2 linked regions of the Pararhizobium capsulatum DSM 1112 genome follow. The protein of the gene in region 1 interacts with the protein of each later gene in a pairwise test. Links are inferred from orthologs where the notes say so. Each region holds a gene or a part of one and is shown in the gene's direction. Other genes may lie near its edges.

What was found. Proteins that work in one complex are often made in the same cells at the same time.
Region 2: the proteins of ptsN (region 1) and QO002_RS06895 interact in binary tests that used the Escherichia coli proteins (3 or more experiments, as listed by UniProt). The link is inferred for Pararhizobium capsulatum DSM 1112 from one-to-one orthologs.

The regions. Positions count from the first base shown.
Region 1 is NZ_JAUSVF010000001.1:879,961-887,534, reverse strand. Bases 1,762-4,528 are described here. They hold ptsN (PTS IIA-like nitrogen regulatory protein PtsN), read left to right. Parts: upstream 1,762-2,796; coding sequence 2,797-3,261; downstream 3,262-4,528. Other genes in these bases: QO002_RS04155 (D-arabinono-1,4-lactone oxidase), read left to right, coding at 4,154-4,528; QO002_RS04160 (SDR family NAD(P)-dependent oxidoreductase), read left to right, coding at 3,371-4,138; hpf (ribosome hibernation-promoting factor, HPF/YfiA family), read left to right, coding at 2,057-2,632; rpoN (RNA polymerase factor sigma-54), read left to right, coding at 1,762-1,795. In the rest of the region: lptB (LPS export ABC transporter ATP-binding protein), read left to right, coding at 1-16; more of rpoN, read left to right, coding at 245-1,761; more of QO002_RS04155, read left to right, coding at 4,529-5,389; nucleotide exchange factor GrpE, read right to left, coding at 5,568-6,179; heat-inducible transcriptional repressor HrcA, read right to left, coding at 6,268-7,350; rph (ribonuclease PH), read left to right, coding at 7,528-7,574. UniProt on the Escherichia coli protein: Seems to have a role in regulating nitrogen assimilation.
Region 2 is NZ_JAUSVF010000001.1:1,439,079-1,447,097, reverse strand. The notes cover bases 2,615-5,826. They hold QO002_RS06895 (ATP-binding protein), read left to right. Parts: upstream 2,615-2,944; coding sequence 2,945-5,626; downstream 5,627-5,826. Other genes in these bases: QO002_RS06890 (response regulator), read left to right, coding at 5,623-5,826; kdpC (potassium-transporting ATPase subunit KdpC), read left to right, coding at 2,615-2,936. In the rest of the region: potassium-transporting ATPase subunit KdpA, read left to right, coding at 1-317; potassium-transporting ATPase subunit KdpB, read left to right, coding at 328-2,364; more of kdpC, read left to right, coding at 2,367-2,614; more of QO002_RS06890, read left to right, coding at 5,827-6,315; QO002_RS06885 (hypothetical protein), read left to right, coding at 6,466-6,996; QO002_RS06880 (BON domain-containing protein), read left to right, coding at 7,166-7,684; QO002_RS06875 (TIGR02587 family membrane protein), read left to right, coding at 7,888-8,019. UniProt on the Escherichia coli protein: Member of the two-component regulatory system KdpD/KdpE involved in the regulation of the kdp operon. KdpD may function as a membrane-associated protein kinase that phosphorylates KdpE in response to environmental signals.

The DNA.
Region 1 (7,574 bases):
CAATTTCAGCCTTTGAGCCTGGAAGCGCCGTTTTAGATTCCAGATGTTTTTAAGCGATATTGAATGTTTGGTGGCCGCAGAACGTCGATACCACACCTTTTCGACGTATTTCATCTTATTTACGACCAGCGCTTGACCAAACCTTCGTAATAAGCAATTTTTGGGCCAGTTGAGGGATCAACGCCGGGCCTTTGCATGCCAAAGGTCGGCAGACCCTTAAATTTGAGGGGAGTTTCGCGTCCGAATGGCATTATCCGCCAGCCTCTTCCTGCGCCAAAGCCAAACCCTGGCCATGACGCCTCAGCTGATGCAGTCGATCCAGCTTCTGCAGATGACGCATCTGGAATTGACGCACTTCATAGAGCAGGAAGTCGAGAAGAACCCGCTTCTGGAATTCACCGCCAATGACGATGTGGCGGGCGGCGAGCGGCATGGCAAGGATGAGTTTCATGCGGCCGACGAAGCAGCATCCGGCGACGACGCCCCCGCTTACGAACCGCTGGGCGACGTCTATGAAAGCGCCACCTCGACAACCAGCGAGCGGATGAACGAGCAGCTCGATTCCAATTTCGAGAACGTGTTTCCCGATGACATGACCCCTCAGCGGGCCGACGCGCCGGAGTTGCTTGGCCAGTGGAAATCCATGCCTGGCGGCGGCGATGACGGGTACGACCTTGAAGATTTCGTCGCCAACCAGACCACGCTGCGCAATTTCCTCGATACCCAGATTCCCTTTTGCGTCCACGCGCCCGGCGACAGGCTGATTGCCCAGCATCTGGCCGATCATCTGGACGATGCAGGTTATCTGCATGCGGATATCGGCGAGATCGCGGATCGGCTGGGCGCCGTCCCGGCCGATGTTGCCCGCGTGCTGGAAAGCCTGCAGCAGCTCGATCCGCCCGGCGTGTTTGCACGATCCTTGAGCGAGTGCCTGGCGATCCAGCTGCGTCAGCGGGATCGGCTGGATCCGGCCATGGCCGCCCTTATTGACAATCTCGAACTTCTGGCGCGGCGCGATTTTGCGACGCTAAAGAAGATATGCGGCGTCGACGAGGAAGACCTGATCGACATGCTGGCGGAAATCCGCAAGCTCGATCCCAAGCCGGGCACCGGCTTCGAAACGGGCGCCTCCGAGGCCATCATTCCCGACATTGTCGTGCGCGCCGCGCCGGACGGCAGCTGGGCCGTGGAACTGAACCCGGAAACCCTGCCGCGTGTCCTCGTAAATCACAGCTACTACGCCACCGTGGCACGCCACGCGCCGAAGAACAGCGACGACCATGCCTTTCTGTCTGAATGCCTGCAGACAGCCAACTGGCTGACCCGCAGCCTCGACCAGCGCGCCCGCACCATCATGAAGGTGGCGACCGAGATCGTGCGCCAGCAGGACGCCTTTCTCGTCAACGGCGTCGATCACCTGCGACCGCTGAACCTCAAGACGGTGGCCGACGCGATCAAGATGCATGAATCCACTGTCAGCCGCGTGACATCAAACAAGTACATGCTCACCCCGCGCGGGCTTTTCGAACTGAAATATTTCTTCACGGTTTCGATCAACTCCGCCGAGGGCGGAGACGGACACTCAGCCGAGTCCGTCCGTCACCGGATCCGCAACATGATCACGCTGGAGAGCCCGAGCGCGGTGCTCTCCGACGACGATATCGTCGATCTCTTGAAGAAAGGTGGCATCGACATCGCCCGACGAACGGTTGCCAAATACCGAGAAGCCATGAATATCCCGTCGTCGGTGCAGCGCCGCCGGGAAAAACGCGCGATTGCCAAAGTATCGGCGTGAAGCGGAACCGGATATCCTCGATCCTCGACTTTCCAACAGGTCGAGTTCGAAGCTTATTCGATTTTTAACCATTCCCTTGACTTCCCGCGGCATCGCCTGTATTAGGCCGCCGCTGAAGGCAGGGCTTGAAGCCCGCAATTGACCGATCCCAGACATTTCAGGCCGAGCGACGCAAAATTCGTTTGCGTGCGTGAAGTGCTTGGATGACGGATGCGGTTGGAATAGACTGGCTACGCAAATCACGAAAAGAGAGGAAACTCCATGAGTGTGCGTGTATCCGGTAAACATATGGAAATCGGCGAAACGTTCCGTCTGCGAATTGAAGACCAGATAGGACAGGCCGTTACGAAATATTTTGACGGAGGATATTCAAGCCAAGTCACTGTGGAAAAGTCTGGATCTCGTTTCAGTGCCGATTGCAAGATACACCTCGACAGCGGTGCAGCCTTGCAGGCAAGTGGCGAAGCGAATGACCCGCAAGCGGCATTTGACGCAGCGTCGGAGCGAATTGCAAAACGCATCCGCCGCTACAAGCGCAAGCTCAAGGATCACCACAATGGCAATGGTCATGCAGGATTTGCCGAAGTAGCTTACACCGTGATGGATTCCGTGCCCGACGAAGACGATGATCTTCCGGAGGATTACGCGCCGACGATTGTCGCGGAGAGTTCCAAACAACTCAGGACCATGTCCGTTGCAAGCGCCGTCATGGCGCTCGACATGACGGACGAGCCGGTTTTGATGTTCCGTAGCCCAGGCAATGAGCAGTTGAATATCGTCTATCGGCGCAACGATGGTAATATTGGCTGGATCGATTCCTCCAATATTAAGGGCTGAGCGGATGGGTGGAGACGGCGAAAGCCGTTTCCACCTCCGTTTTTCCTGGCGGTGATTGGGGGCCTTGACCGGGCCGTCGAAACCGTCGTGAGACGATCGGAAAGGCTATCCCCGGCACGAAGCTGGACGATGGACCTTATCCTGGGGCAACAAGGACAACCAGAATGGCATTGGCAGGCTTGCTGCAGCAGAATGCGATAATTCCGGCCATGAGGGCCAACTCCAAGAAACAGCTCCTTCAGGAGCTGGCGGTTAAGGCATCCAAGATCACCAGCCTTTCCGAGCGGGAAATCTTCGACGTTATTCTCCAGCGCGAACGCCTCGGCTCGACCGGCGTGGGCAACGGCATTGCCATACCGCATGGCAAGCTCTCGCACCTCACCTCGATCGTCGGCATTTTCGCGCGCCTGGAAACGCCCGTCGATTTCGAAGCGCTTGATGATCAGCCGGTCGATCTGGTTTTCCTTCTGCTTGCGCCTGAAGGCGCGGGCGCCGATCATTTGAAGGCGCTCTCGCGCATCGCGCGCGTCCTGCGCGATCAGGACATGGTGGCAAAACTCAGGGGAACGGATTCCGTTTCCGCCATCTACACCTTCCTCAGCGACGACCAGGCCTCCAACGCGGCCTGATCATTGTCGCCTCTACCTGTTTGATTTTTAAAGGCTGTTGATATCCCGGATATCGACAGCCTTTGTTTTGTCGATAATATCCTCGCAAACATAAAACGAGGAGAACGACATGGCAGGCAGGCTTGCAGGTAAAACGGCTTTGATCAGCGGCGGCGCGGGAGGCTGCGGCCTTGCTGCGTCCCAGCTTTTCGCTCGGGAAGGCGCGCGCGTCGGCATCGTTGATCTGCCACGCAGCAAGGGTGAGGAAGTTGCCGCGGCAATCCGCGCTGAAGGCGGTGAGGCAATTTTCGCACCCGCCGATGTCTCGGTCTCCTCGGAGGTCAAATCCGCGGTGAAGGCGGTGGAGGACGCCTTCGGGCCGATTACCGTGCTCTTTAATCACGCAGGCATCCTCGCCGTCGGCCCATTCCTTGAGACAGAAGAGGAGGAGTGGGACCGGCTGATGGCCGTCAATGTCCGCTCGATGTTCCTGATGACCAAGGCCGTGCTGCCCGGCATGCTGGCGGCCGGTGGCGGCAGCATCGTCTCGACGTCCTCGATCTCGGCCGTCGCCGCGACCCCGATGGAAGTGCTCTACGACACCACCAAGGGCGCCTGCCATATGTTCGCCCGCGCCATCGCCGTCGAGTTTCGCGATCGCGGCATCCGCTCCAACGCCGTCTGCCCCGGCTTCATCGCCACCGACCACGGCAAGCGCGAACTGGTGGGTCTCGCCAAATACGGTGTCGATGTTTCGGATGCCGCGATCGCCGCCCAGCAGGGCCGGCTCTGCGACCCGATGGAAGTGGCCCAGGCCGCCCTCTTCCTCGCCAGCGATGAATCGAGCTTCGTCAACGGCACCCATCTTTTCGTCGACAACTGCTTTACGGCGGTGTGAGCCAGGGAGAGAACCATGATGGAAGCAGGCGGACACTGGCGCAACTGGGTCGGAAACCAGTCGTGCATCGTCAGACACAAAGGCGCTCCCGACAGTGAAGCCGCGCTGGCGGACATGGTGCGGGAGGCGACATCAGATGGCTTGAACGTCCGCTGCGCAGGCTCGGGCCATTCCTTTACACCCGTGGCACTCACGAGCGGCCTGCACCTCACCCTCTCCGGGCTGCAGGGCATCACCAATATTGACACGGCCCGCAAGCGTGTCTCCGTCCACGCCGGCACGACGATCAACACGCTGGGCAAGGCGTTGAAGCAAGCCGGCCTCTCGCTGATCAACCAGGGCGATATCGACAGCCAGGCGCTGGCCGGCGCGCTGACCACCGGCACCCATGGCACCGGCATCAAGCTCGGCAACATGGCCTCCCAGATTGTCGGCATGCGGCTCGTGCAGCCCGACGGCAGTATCCTCATCGTCGATGAAAGCCGACCCGACCTCCTGAACGCGGCGCGGGTTTCCATCGGCATGCTCGGCGTGATCTCGGAGATCACCCTGCAGGCGATGGAGAGCTACAATCTGCATGAAAAGCTCTGGCGCTGCACCTTCGACGAATGCATGGAGCAACACGACGATCTCGCGGCAAACCACCGGCATTTCGGCTTCTTCTGGTGCCCCGTACCGGAAAGCCGCCACTGCTACTGCCTGCCGGACACGTCTTCCGTCTCGACCACCGACAGCCTGTCGGATGTCTGCGAGATGAAGACGATCGACATCACCACCGAGCCGCCGATGGAGAGGGGTTTCGAGAAGATCGCCTATTCCTCGGAGATCTACCCGATCGAATACGTCCCGAACTTCCACGAGCTCGAATATGCCGTGCCTCTGCGCTACGGCAAGCAGGCCTGCATGGAAGTGCGCAAGCTGATGCTGGAAAAGCATCCGACTTGCATCTACCCGATCGAATACCGCTTCACCGCCGGCGATCCCGGCTGGATCAGCCCATTCTTCGAGCAAGATTCCATTACCCTGTCAGTCTCCGGCGAGCCCGGCACCGACTACTGGAACTACCTGAAGGATGTGGACGATATCCTGCGCCAGTTCGGCTCCCGCCCGCACTGGGGCAAGCTCCACTTCCTCGGCGCAGAGGATGTGACGGCGCTCTATCCGCGCGCTGGCGATTTCCGGGCGCTGAGGAACAAGCTCGATCCGGAAGGGCGGTTCCTGAACGACCATCTGAAGCAGTTGTTTGGATGAAGTGAATGTTGAGGGATTTACCCCCCTCTGCCCTGTCGGGCATCTTCCCCTCAAGGGGGGTCGCAAGAGGCGCGCTCTCGCTCATGTAAACGAAGCTATCAAGGGAAATGAACAATCTCCCCCCTTGAGGGGGAGATCTCACGAAGTGATAGAGGGGGTGAACCCCTTCGCACCAGCCTTAAGCCGCCGGCGTCTCGCCGTCGACGATCGCGATCTTCGGGCCGCCCTTGGCAACGCCGACCATGGCCGGCCGCAGGACGCGGTCGCCGATCGTGTAACCGGCCTGAACGACCTGAACCACCGTGTTGTTCGGCACGTCCGGATTCGGAATTTCGAACATGGCCTGGTGGAAGTTCGGATCGAACTTCTGGCCTTCGGGCTCAAGCTTCTTCACGCCATGGCGCTCCAGCGCCGACAGCATCGAGCGCTCGGTCATCTCGACGCCTTCGATCAACGCGTTGAACCCGGCATCCCCTGCAGCACGGGCCTCTGCCGGGATGGCATCGAGAGCGCGGCGCAGGTTGTCGGAAACGGCCAGCATGTCGCGGGCAAAGCCGGCGACGGAATAGGACTTGGCATCCTTGACGTCACGCTCGGTGCGGCGACGCAGATTGTCCATTTCAGCGGCGAGGCGCAGGTAACGGTCGCGCATCTCGGCGGTTTCGGCGCGCGCAGCTTCGAGCAGCTCCTGCTCGGTAACCTCAGCACCGGCTTCAGCAGCAGCTTCGCTTGCCGCGGCGCCTTCGGTTTCATAGGCCTCGGGGCCGTAATTCTTCGTGTCTTCGGTCATACCGGTCTCCGGAAAGTCTAGATGGTGCCGATATCGAGCTTCGGACGCCAAAAATCAAGGGCGCAAACGCGGCCTTGGGCAAATGCCGCTATCCGCGCGACAGCCTGGACATCAGCTGTGCCGTATAATCCACCATCGGCACGATGCGCGAATAGTTGAGGCGCGTCGGGCCGATGACGCCGACTGCGCCGACGATCTTCTCATCGCTATCCTTGTAGGGCGCGACGATCAGCGACGAGCCGGACAGCGAAAACAGCTTGTTTTCCGAGCCGATAAAGATACGCACCCCCGGCCCGCTTTCGGCAAGGTTGAGGATTTCGATCAGGCTGTCCTTCTTTTCAAGATCGTCGAACAGCATGCGCAGCCGGTCGACATCGTCGGCACCGGCAAGACCTTCCAGCAGATTGGCCCGGCCACGGACGATGAGTTGCGTCGGCTTGTCGTCGCTGTCGCCGCCCGACCAGATGGCAAGACCGCGCTCGACCAGATCCTGCGACAGCGCATCAAGCTCCAGCCGCACCGTTTCCTTGACCTTCTGCAGCTGGCCGCGCGCCTCGTGCAGCGTCTGGCCGGCGAGATGGGCGTTAAGGAAGTTGGCGGCCTCCGTCAGCTGCGAACTGGTGATGCCGCTCGGCAGTTCGATGATGCGGTTTTCGACCTGATCATGCTCGCCGACAAGAACGGCAAGAGCCTTCGTCGGGGCAAGCCGCATGAATTCGACATGCTTCAGAATAGGATCGGACTTGGCCGTTATCACCAGCCCCGCGCCCCGTGACATGCCCGACAACATCTGGCTTGCCTCGGTCAGCAGCGATTCCACCGGTTGTCCGTGGTCGCTGCGGCGCACATGCCGGTCGATCGAGGCGCGGTCTTCCGCGGAAAGATCGCCAACCTGCATAAAGGCATCGACGAAAAAACGCAGCCCGATCTGGGTTGGCAGGCGGCCCGCCGATATATGGGGAGAATAGATGAGACCAAGATCTTCGAGATCGCTCATCACATTGCGCACCGATGCGGGCGAAAGCGACATTGGCAGCAACCGCGAAAGACTGCGGGAGCCGAGCGGCTCGCCGTTTTCGAGATAGCTCTCGACGATCCGGCGAAAAATCTCTCCCGAACGCTCGTCGAGCGAGGAAAGCCTGTCACTGGCCCCGGATCTGTTGATTACCATCTACGTTGCAAATTCCATGCTGTTGCATCTGCATGAAATATAGTGATCCGCCGCAGGAGTGCAAAAGAGAAAATGCGCGCCAGCCCCTTGGATACAGCGGTTTTATCTCGCACCGAAATGATTTCCCTTCGCGTCAACATAGGCTAGAAGGCTGCACGAACATCAAAGGAGTTCATGATGCGGCCCTCCGGCAGAAAAACCGACCAGATGCGCAAGGTTTCCTT
Region 2 (8,019 bases), 560 kb from region 1 along the record:
ATACGTCGGCTGCGGGCAACAACGGTTCGGCCTTCGGCGGCCTCGCCGGCAATACCGTCTGGTACAACACGACGCTCGGCATCTCCATGCTGCTTGGCCGCTTCGCTTATGTCGTGCCCGTGATGGCGATTGCCGGCTCGCTTGCCGCCAAGGTCAAGTCGCCCGCCTCCTCCGGCACCTTCCCGACCGACGGCCCGCTGTTCGTCGGCCTGCTGATCGGCATCATCCTCATCCTTGGTGGGCTGCAATTCTTCCCGGCGCTCGCCCTTGGCCCCATCGTCGAACATTTCGCGATGCTTGCCGGCCAAACCTACTGAAGGAAACCCAATGTCCAAAGACCATAAAGCGCCGGGCATTTCGGACCCAGCCCTCCTCCTGCAGGCGATGCGCAACGCGATCCGCAAACTCGATCCGCGCCAACTGCTGCGCAATCCGGTCATCTTCGTCACGGAAGCGGTGGCGGCTCTCGTCACCCTGCTCTTCCTGCGCGATCTCGCCACCGGTTCGGCAGACGCGGTATTCTCCAGCCAGATTGCGGCCTGGCTCTGGTTTACGGTCGTCTTTGCAACCTTCGCCGAAGCCGTTGCGGAGGGCCGCGGCCGCGCCCAGGCCGAAAGCCTGAAGCGCACCAAATCGGAACTCGTCGCCCGTCGGCTTGTCGCGGGCGGTGTAACGGAAACGGTGCCGGCCACCGGTCTCAAGGTCGGCGATATCGTGCTTGTTGCCGCCGGTGACATCATTCCCGGCGATGGCGAAGTCATCGAAGGCGTCGCGTCGGTCAACGAAAGCGCCATCACCGGCGAATCCGCCCCCGTCATCCGTGAATCCGGCGGCGACCGGTCTGCCGTGACCGGCGGCACCCAGGTCCTTTCCGACGAGATCCGCATCAGGATCACGGTTGCGCCGGGATCGAGCTTCGTCGACCGGATGATTGCCCTCATCGAAGGTGCACAGCGACAGAAGACCCCGAACGAGATCGCATTGTCAATCCTGCTCTCCGGCCTGACGCTGATCTTTCTCTTCGTCTGCGTCGCCATCTGGGGGCTTGCGGGTTACTCCGGCACGGTCATCTCCGTTACCGTTCTCGCCGCCCTGCTCGTTACCCTTATCCCGACAACCATTGGCGGCCTTCTCTCTGCCATCGGCATTGCCGGCATGGACAGGCTCGTGCGGTTCAACGTCATCGCCACATCGGGCCGTGCGGTCGAGGCAGCCGGCGATGTTGATACGCTGCTTCTCGACAAGACAGGCACGATCACTTTCGGCAACCGGATGGCCAGCAATTTTGTGCCCGCTCCCGGCGTGACACAGGCGGAACTGGCCGAGGCGGCGCTGCTCGCCAGCCTTTCGGACGAAACACCCGAAGGCCGTTCGATCGTGGCGCTTGCAACGGGCGAGTTCGGTATTCCAATGCCGGAACGCCGCTTCGACGCCGTCATCGATTTTACCGCAGAAACACGTCTTTCGGGCGTGGACCAAGGAGACCGCCGGCTGCGCAAAGGGGCAGTTGATGCCGTGCTTGCCTTCGCCGGCCGGGGCGAACAGCAGGCACCGGAAGAGTTCCGGCGCGCCGTGGACATGATCGCGCGCAGCGGCGGCACGCCGCTTGCGGTTGCCGACGGTTCGCGCGTGCTCGGAGCAATCCATCTGAAGGATGTAGTCAAGCCCGGTATCAAGGAACGTTTTGCCGAACTGCGCGCCATGGGCATCCGCACCGTGATGGTGACCGGCGACAATCCGGTGACGGCGGCGGCGATTGCCTCCGAAGCCGGGGTTGACGACTTCCTGGCGCAGGCGACACCGGAAGACAAGCTTGCCTATATCCGCCGCGAACAGCAGGGCGGCCGCCTGATCGCCATGTGCGGCGACGGCACCAACGACGCGCCAGCCCTTGCGCAGGCTGATGTCGGTGTCGCGATGCAGACCGGGACCCAGGCTGCGCGCGAAGCGGCCAACATGGTCGATCTCGACTCCAGCCCGACCAAGCTCATCGAGATCGTCGGTATTGGCAAGCAGCTGCTGATGACCCGCGGTTCGCTGACGACCTTCTCGATCGCCAACGACGTGGCGAAGTACTTTGCGATCATCCCGGCGCTGTTCGTCGCCACCTATCCGGCTCTCGACGCCCTGAACCTCATGGGGCTAGCCTCGCCGCAATCGGCCATCCTCTCGGCCGTCATCTTCAACGCGCTGATCATCGTGGCGCTCATTCCGCTGGCGTTGAAGGGCGTCGCCTATCGTCCCTCGAGTGCCGCTGCCCTGCTTCGCCGCAACCTTCTCGTCTACGGCGTCGGCGGTCTTATCCTGCCCTTTGCGGGCATCAAGATCATCGACATCGCCGTCAGCGCTCTTCATCTGGTGTAATCATGCTCAACCATCTTCGCCCAGCCATCGTTCTCACCCTTGCCCTCACCGCCCTGACGGGCATCGGCTATCCACTGGCCGTGACCGGGATCGCCGAAGCCGTCATGCCGGCCCAGGCAAACGGCAGCCTGATCGAAAGGGATGGCGTCGTTGTCGGCTCATCGCTCATCGGACAGAATTTCACCACGGACCGATATTTCTGGCCCCGCCCCTCGGCCACGGGTCCTGATCCGTATAACGCAGCCGCCTCCTCCGGCTCCAATCTCGGCACGACCTCGGTCAAGCTGCGCGACCGGGTTGCCGCCGATGTCGAACGGTTGAAGACAACCGGCATCGCAACCCCTGTCCCCACCGACGCCGCGACGACCTCGGGCTCGGGTCTCGACCCGCATATCTCGCCGGAATTCGCCCGCGCCCAGATCACCCGCGTCGCCAAGGCGCGCGGGCTGAGCGAAAGCGACGTCACCAAGCTTGTCGAACAAAAAATCGAGGACCGCAGCTTCGGTTTCATCGGCGAGCCGCGCGTGAACGTGCTAGACCTCAACCTGACACTTGATGCCCTGAAGACGTGAGAGACCGCATGGCGGACGAGGACCGCGAACGAAACCGCAGGCCGGACCCGGATGCATTGCTTGCCCTGATGGATAAGAACCACCGGGGCAAGCTGACCGTTTTTCTGGGGGCGGCCCCTGGGGTCGGCAAGACCTATGCGATGCTGTCTCGCGCGCGGCGCCTGAAAACCGACGGCGTCGATATCGTCATCGGCTTGGTCGAGACCCATGGCCGCAGCGAGACGGCAGCCCTGCTCGAAGGCCTTGAGGAATTGCCGCGGATACGCGTCGCCCATCGTGGGCGGATGCTCGAAGAGTTCGATCTCGATGCGGCGCTCGCCCGCCATCCGCGCATCGTTATCGTCGATGAACTGGCCCATTCCAACGCCGATGGCAGCCGCCACCCCAAGCGCTACCAGGATATCGAGGAATTGATCAATGCCGGGATCGATGTCTGGACCGCGCTCAACATCCAGCATCTGGAAAGCCAATCGGATCTCGTCGCCCAGATCACCGGCGTTACCGTGCGCGAGCGGGTGCCTGATGTTGTCCTCAACCGGGCCGACGAGGTTCTGCTTGTCGATCTGCCGCCAACCGAGCTGATCGAGCGGCTGAAGGAGGGCAAGGTCTATCTGCCGGAAAGCGCCAGCCGCGCCGTCGATCGGTTTTTCCGGCTCGGCAACCTGACTGCGCTGCGGGAACTGGCGCTGAGGCGCACAGCCGATCGCGTCGACGATCAGGTCGTCGATTATCTGAAGCAGAACGCAATAGAGGGGCTGTGGGCGACGGGCGAACGCCTGCTTGTCTGCGTCGGGCCTGACGCGCTTTCCGAAAAGGTCGTGCGCGTGGCAAGCCGCCTCGCCACTGGGCTGAATGCGCCGTGGACGGTTGTATCCGTCGAGCGGGCAGACCGCGAAGCCCATACGCGGTCAGGCATCGGCCAGCTTGACCAGATCTTCCGCCTGGCCGAACAGCTCGGCGCGGAAACGCGTCGCATCATCGGCAATGACTTCGTCGACGAGATCCTGAAATTCGCGCGGCGGGAACACGCGACCCAGATCGTCATCGGTGCAGAAAACCGCCGCGGTCTGTCGCGATTTCTCTCCCGCTCCTTGCCCGATGCGCTGACCCGCCGCGCGGCGGGCATCGGCGTTCATCTCGTGACCCCGGACCGCAAACAGGCGAAGAAGAAGACGAGCCTCACCCCTCTTCTCGATCGTCACCGCCTACCGGAGGCCGCGATAACCGCAGGCTCCTTCGTTGCAGCAACCGCGCTTCTCGGCGTGTTGATGAATATCTTCATCCGGCTGCCGAATATCTCGCTGCTCTTCCTGCTCGCCGTCCTTGGAGCTGCGGTGACGTCAGGTTATCTGGCAGCACTTCTGGCGGTGGTGCTGTCGGCGCTGTGCTACAATTTCCTCTTCATCGAACCCCGCTACACCTTCACCATTGCCGCGCCACACGAGGTTTTTGCACTTTTCGTCTTTTTCGCCGTCGCCATGATTGCCGGCGGATTTGCGTCGCGCATCCGCGAACAGGCGAAGATCGCGCGTGTGCGGGCAAGCGCATTGCAGGGGCTCTATGATTTTTCCCGCAAGCTGTCCGGCACGGAAAAAGCCGAGGACGCAATCTGGGCCACGGTTTCGCAACTCCAGACGAGCCTGAAACGCAATGTGGTGCTTCTGATGCCGGAAAATGGGGAGCTGACGGTGGCGGCGGCCTGGCCTCCGGATACGGACCTCGATGTTGCCGACACGACGGCGGCACGCTGGGCTTACGACAAGCAAGAGCGGGCCGGCAACGGCACAGGCACCCTGCCCAACAGCCGGTTTGAATTTCGCCCGCTCCTCAGCCCGCATGGCGCAGTCGGCGTCTGCGGCATCGAACAGACAGCCGAGCGGCTCGACACCAGCGAGGAACGCGCCTTGTCCGCCATTCTCGACCAGACGGCGATTGCCATGGATCGGGCACGGCTGTCGGAGGCGAACGTGACGCACGCGGCCCAACTGGAAGGGGAGCGTTATCGGGAAGCCCTGCTGTCTTCTATTTCGCACGACCTGAAGACACCCCTTGCTACGATCACGGGCGCCGTTACCAGCCTTCGCCAGTTCGGCGACAAGATGAGCGGCGAAAGCCGCGACGATCTCCTGCAGTCGATCGAGGAGGAAGGCAGCCGGATGAGCCGCTTCGTCGCCAATCTTCTGGACATGACCCGCATCGAGGCCGGCAACATCCAGCCGAAGCGGGACTGGGTGGATGTGTCCGACGTGGTGCAGATGGCGGCGGAACGGACACGCAAATATTTTCCCGACCGTGCGATCGAAACAAGCATTGCCCAGGATCTGCCGCTCGTTTCCGGCGACAGTGTCCTGCTTGGCCAGGTCCTGTTCAATCTGCTGGACAACGCGGTGAAATATGGAGGTCAGGAACCGATCCAGGTATTTGCGAGGCGGGATGGGCGAGACGTTCTCGTTTCCGTAACCGATTCCGGTCGCGGCATTCCCCCCGAAGACCTCGACCGGATTTTCGAAAAGTTCTACCGCAGAGGCAAGACCGACGGGCGCGCGGCCGGCACCGGCCTTGGCCTGTCCATCGCGCGGAGCTTCATCGAGGCCATGGGGGGACGCATTCACGCCGAAAGCCCTGCCGTCAAGAAGCGCGGAACTCGCATGGTGATACGCCTTCCGGTGACGACCCAGGAGAAACCATGACGCTCGCCCGCATTCTGGTCGTCGATGACGAACCGCAGATTCAACGTTTCCTCAAACCTGCGCTCGGCGCAGCCGGCTACGAGGTGGTGGAAGCGGCGACCGGCGCCGAAGCCCTGAAGGCCGTCGCCACGACTGCACCCGATCTCGTCATTCTCGATCTCGGCTTGCCCGACATGGATGGGAAGGATGTGGTGTCGAGCCTGCGCGGGTGGTCGGATATTCCGATCCTCATCCTGTCTGCAAGGGATCGCGAAAGCGAAAAGATCGCGGCCCTCGATCTTGGAGCTGACGATTACATCGAAAAGCCTTTCGGCATCGGCGAACTTACCGCGCGTATCCGCAACGCGCTGCGCCATCGCGGGCGAGCGGAAACCACCACTCCGATCTACCAGGTCGATGGGCTCGTCATCGATACCGTGCGCAGATTGGTCTCGCGTGACGAGCAGCCGATCCGGTTGACCCCGAAGGAGCACGACCTGCTCGTGCTTCTTGCCCGCCATGCCGGCCGCGTCGTCACCCATCGGACGTTGCTGACGTCCGTCTGGGGACCTGCCCATGGCGAAGACCTGCATTACCTGCGCGTTTTCATCGGTCAATTGCGGCAGAAGATCGAGCGCGATCCGACGCATCCCACCATCCTGCGCACGGAGCCCGGCGTCGGCTACCGCTTTGTTTCGGATGGCGATTGATGCCCCGTTTTTAAGTCCGTCTCTTCACACAGTTTATTCCCCAAACGGTCGAGTTCCCGCGCGTCGGAACTTTCCCCGTTCGCGCACGTTCATCCCCCAGTTGCCTTCCTATCCGGCACGACACTCAGGCTTCGAAAGGATGTGAACATCATGAACCAGCGTTTTGACCCAAATGACAGCCGCCCGATCAATCCGGCCTCGTGGCCGGCCGAACAGGCGTCCCCGCGTATTGACCCGGTGACGGGTGCGCCCGTGACCGATCCTTTGATCGACCGTACTGCGGCTGAACAGCGGCAACGTGAGCTCAATGCCGCCGTAGAACCGCCGCGTCAGTCCCGCAGCATGTGGCCGCTGCTCATCGTACTTCTTGCCGGTGTTGTTCTTGCCCTGCTTTTCTGGCTGCCCGGCGAACAGAAGGCTACAGATACGGCTACCCCGCCTGCAGCCACTGACACAGCAACACCGCCGGCAACGACTGACACAGCAACCCCGCCGGCAACGGATAACAGTGCGACGCCCCCGGCCACGAATAACACGGCCCCGGCAACCACGCCTGACGCCACTGGCACCGCTCCGGCCACGACAGGTACGGGCACACAGCCTGCTCCGGCCACTGGCACGGCTCAGCAGCCCGCTACCGGTGCCGCTCCGCAGACGACAGAGCCGGCTCCGGCCAACTAATCCGCGCGAAAGCACGGGTTACCCACCAAAAAGGAACGGAGCGGGAGCCACGGCTTCCGCTCTTTCTCGTGCAGAACTCGTTCATCTCAATTTTTTCCGGAATGAACCAATCGCCGTCTGATCCGTTTCTTAAAAGATTTCACCGATCGCCATTACAGGAGGTTCCCTCATGGACAGAATGAAGCATGCCGCCCGCGAAAACAGCGACAATGAACCGACCAGTCGGGAAGAGGATTATCGCGACTATGAAGAGCGCGATATCGATGATGGCTGGCCCTATGCGGATGCCCGTACGGGTTCCGATACCTTGACGGGCAACGGCGCTTATGGCGCGTCCCGGGAAAATTTCGATGAGAGCGGCAATCCCGGTTACCAGACCGGTAGTGAAACGCGCATCCGCTCCAGCGGAGGGCCAGATCTGCTGAAGGACGATCCGGAGCAGGATATCGACGACGATGTTCTGGAGCAGAAGATTACCGATATCCTCGAGGCCGGCGACGTCGATATGTCGGGCTTCGAGATCCGCATCGACGAAGGTGTCGTGACCCTTGAAGGGGAGGTCGATGCTGCCGAGGATCGCCGGCTTGTTGGTGTTACAATCCAGCGGATCGCTGGTGTCAAGGCTGTTCACAACCGGTTGGGCTTGCGCGCTGCGGACGCCAATCTGCCGTCGGATTGGGACGATTGATACGTCTCTCCCTTCAAAAGGAGAAGAATCGGGCGGAAGGGGGAATCGTGCCGAGGATTGAGGACAGCACGACAAGCAAGAAAGCGGCAAAGGCAAAACGCGGGAAAAAGCGCCCGCGTGCCGCTGAAGTCGAAAACGGGGAGGTAAACACTCCTCCTCGACAGCCGGAAGCCCCACAGGCCTTTAAACCCCGGCATTTTGTCATCGGATTGGGGCGCGGCATCGGCGGCGCCCTTCTCTTTGCGCTGCCTATGCAGATGACGATGGAGATGTGGGCGCTGGGCTTTACCATGGAGCGCTGGCGGCTCGTCTTGCTTCTCCTCGTTGCCTTGCCC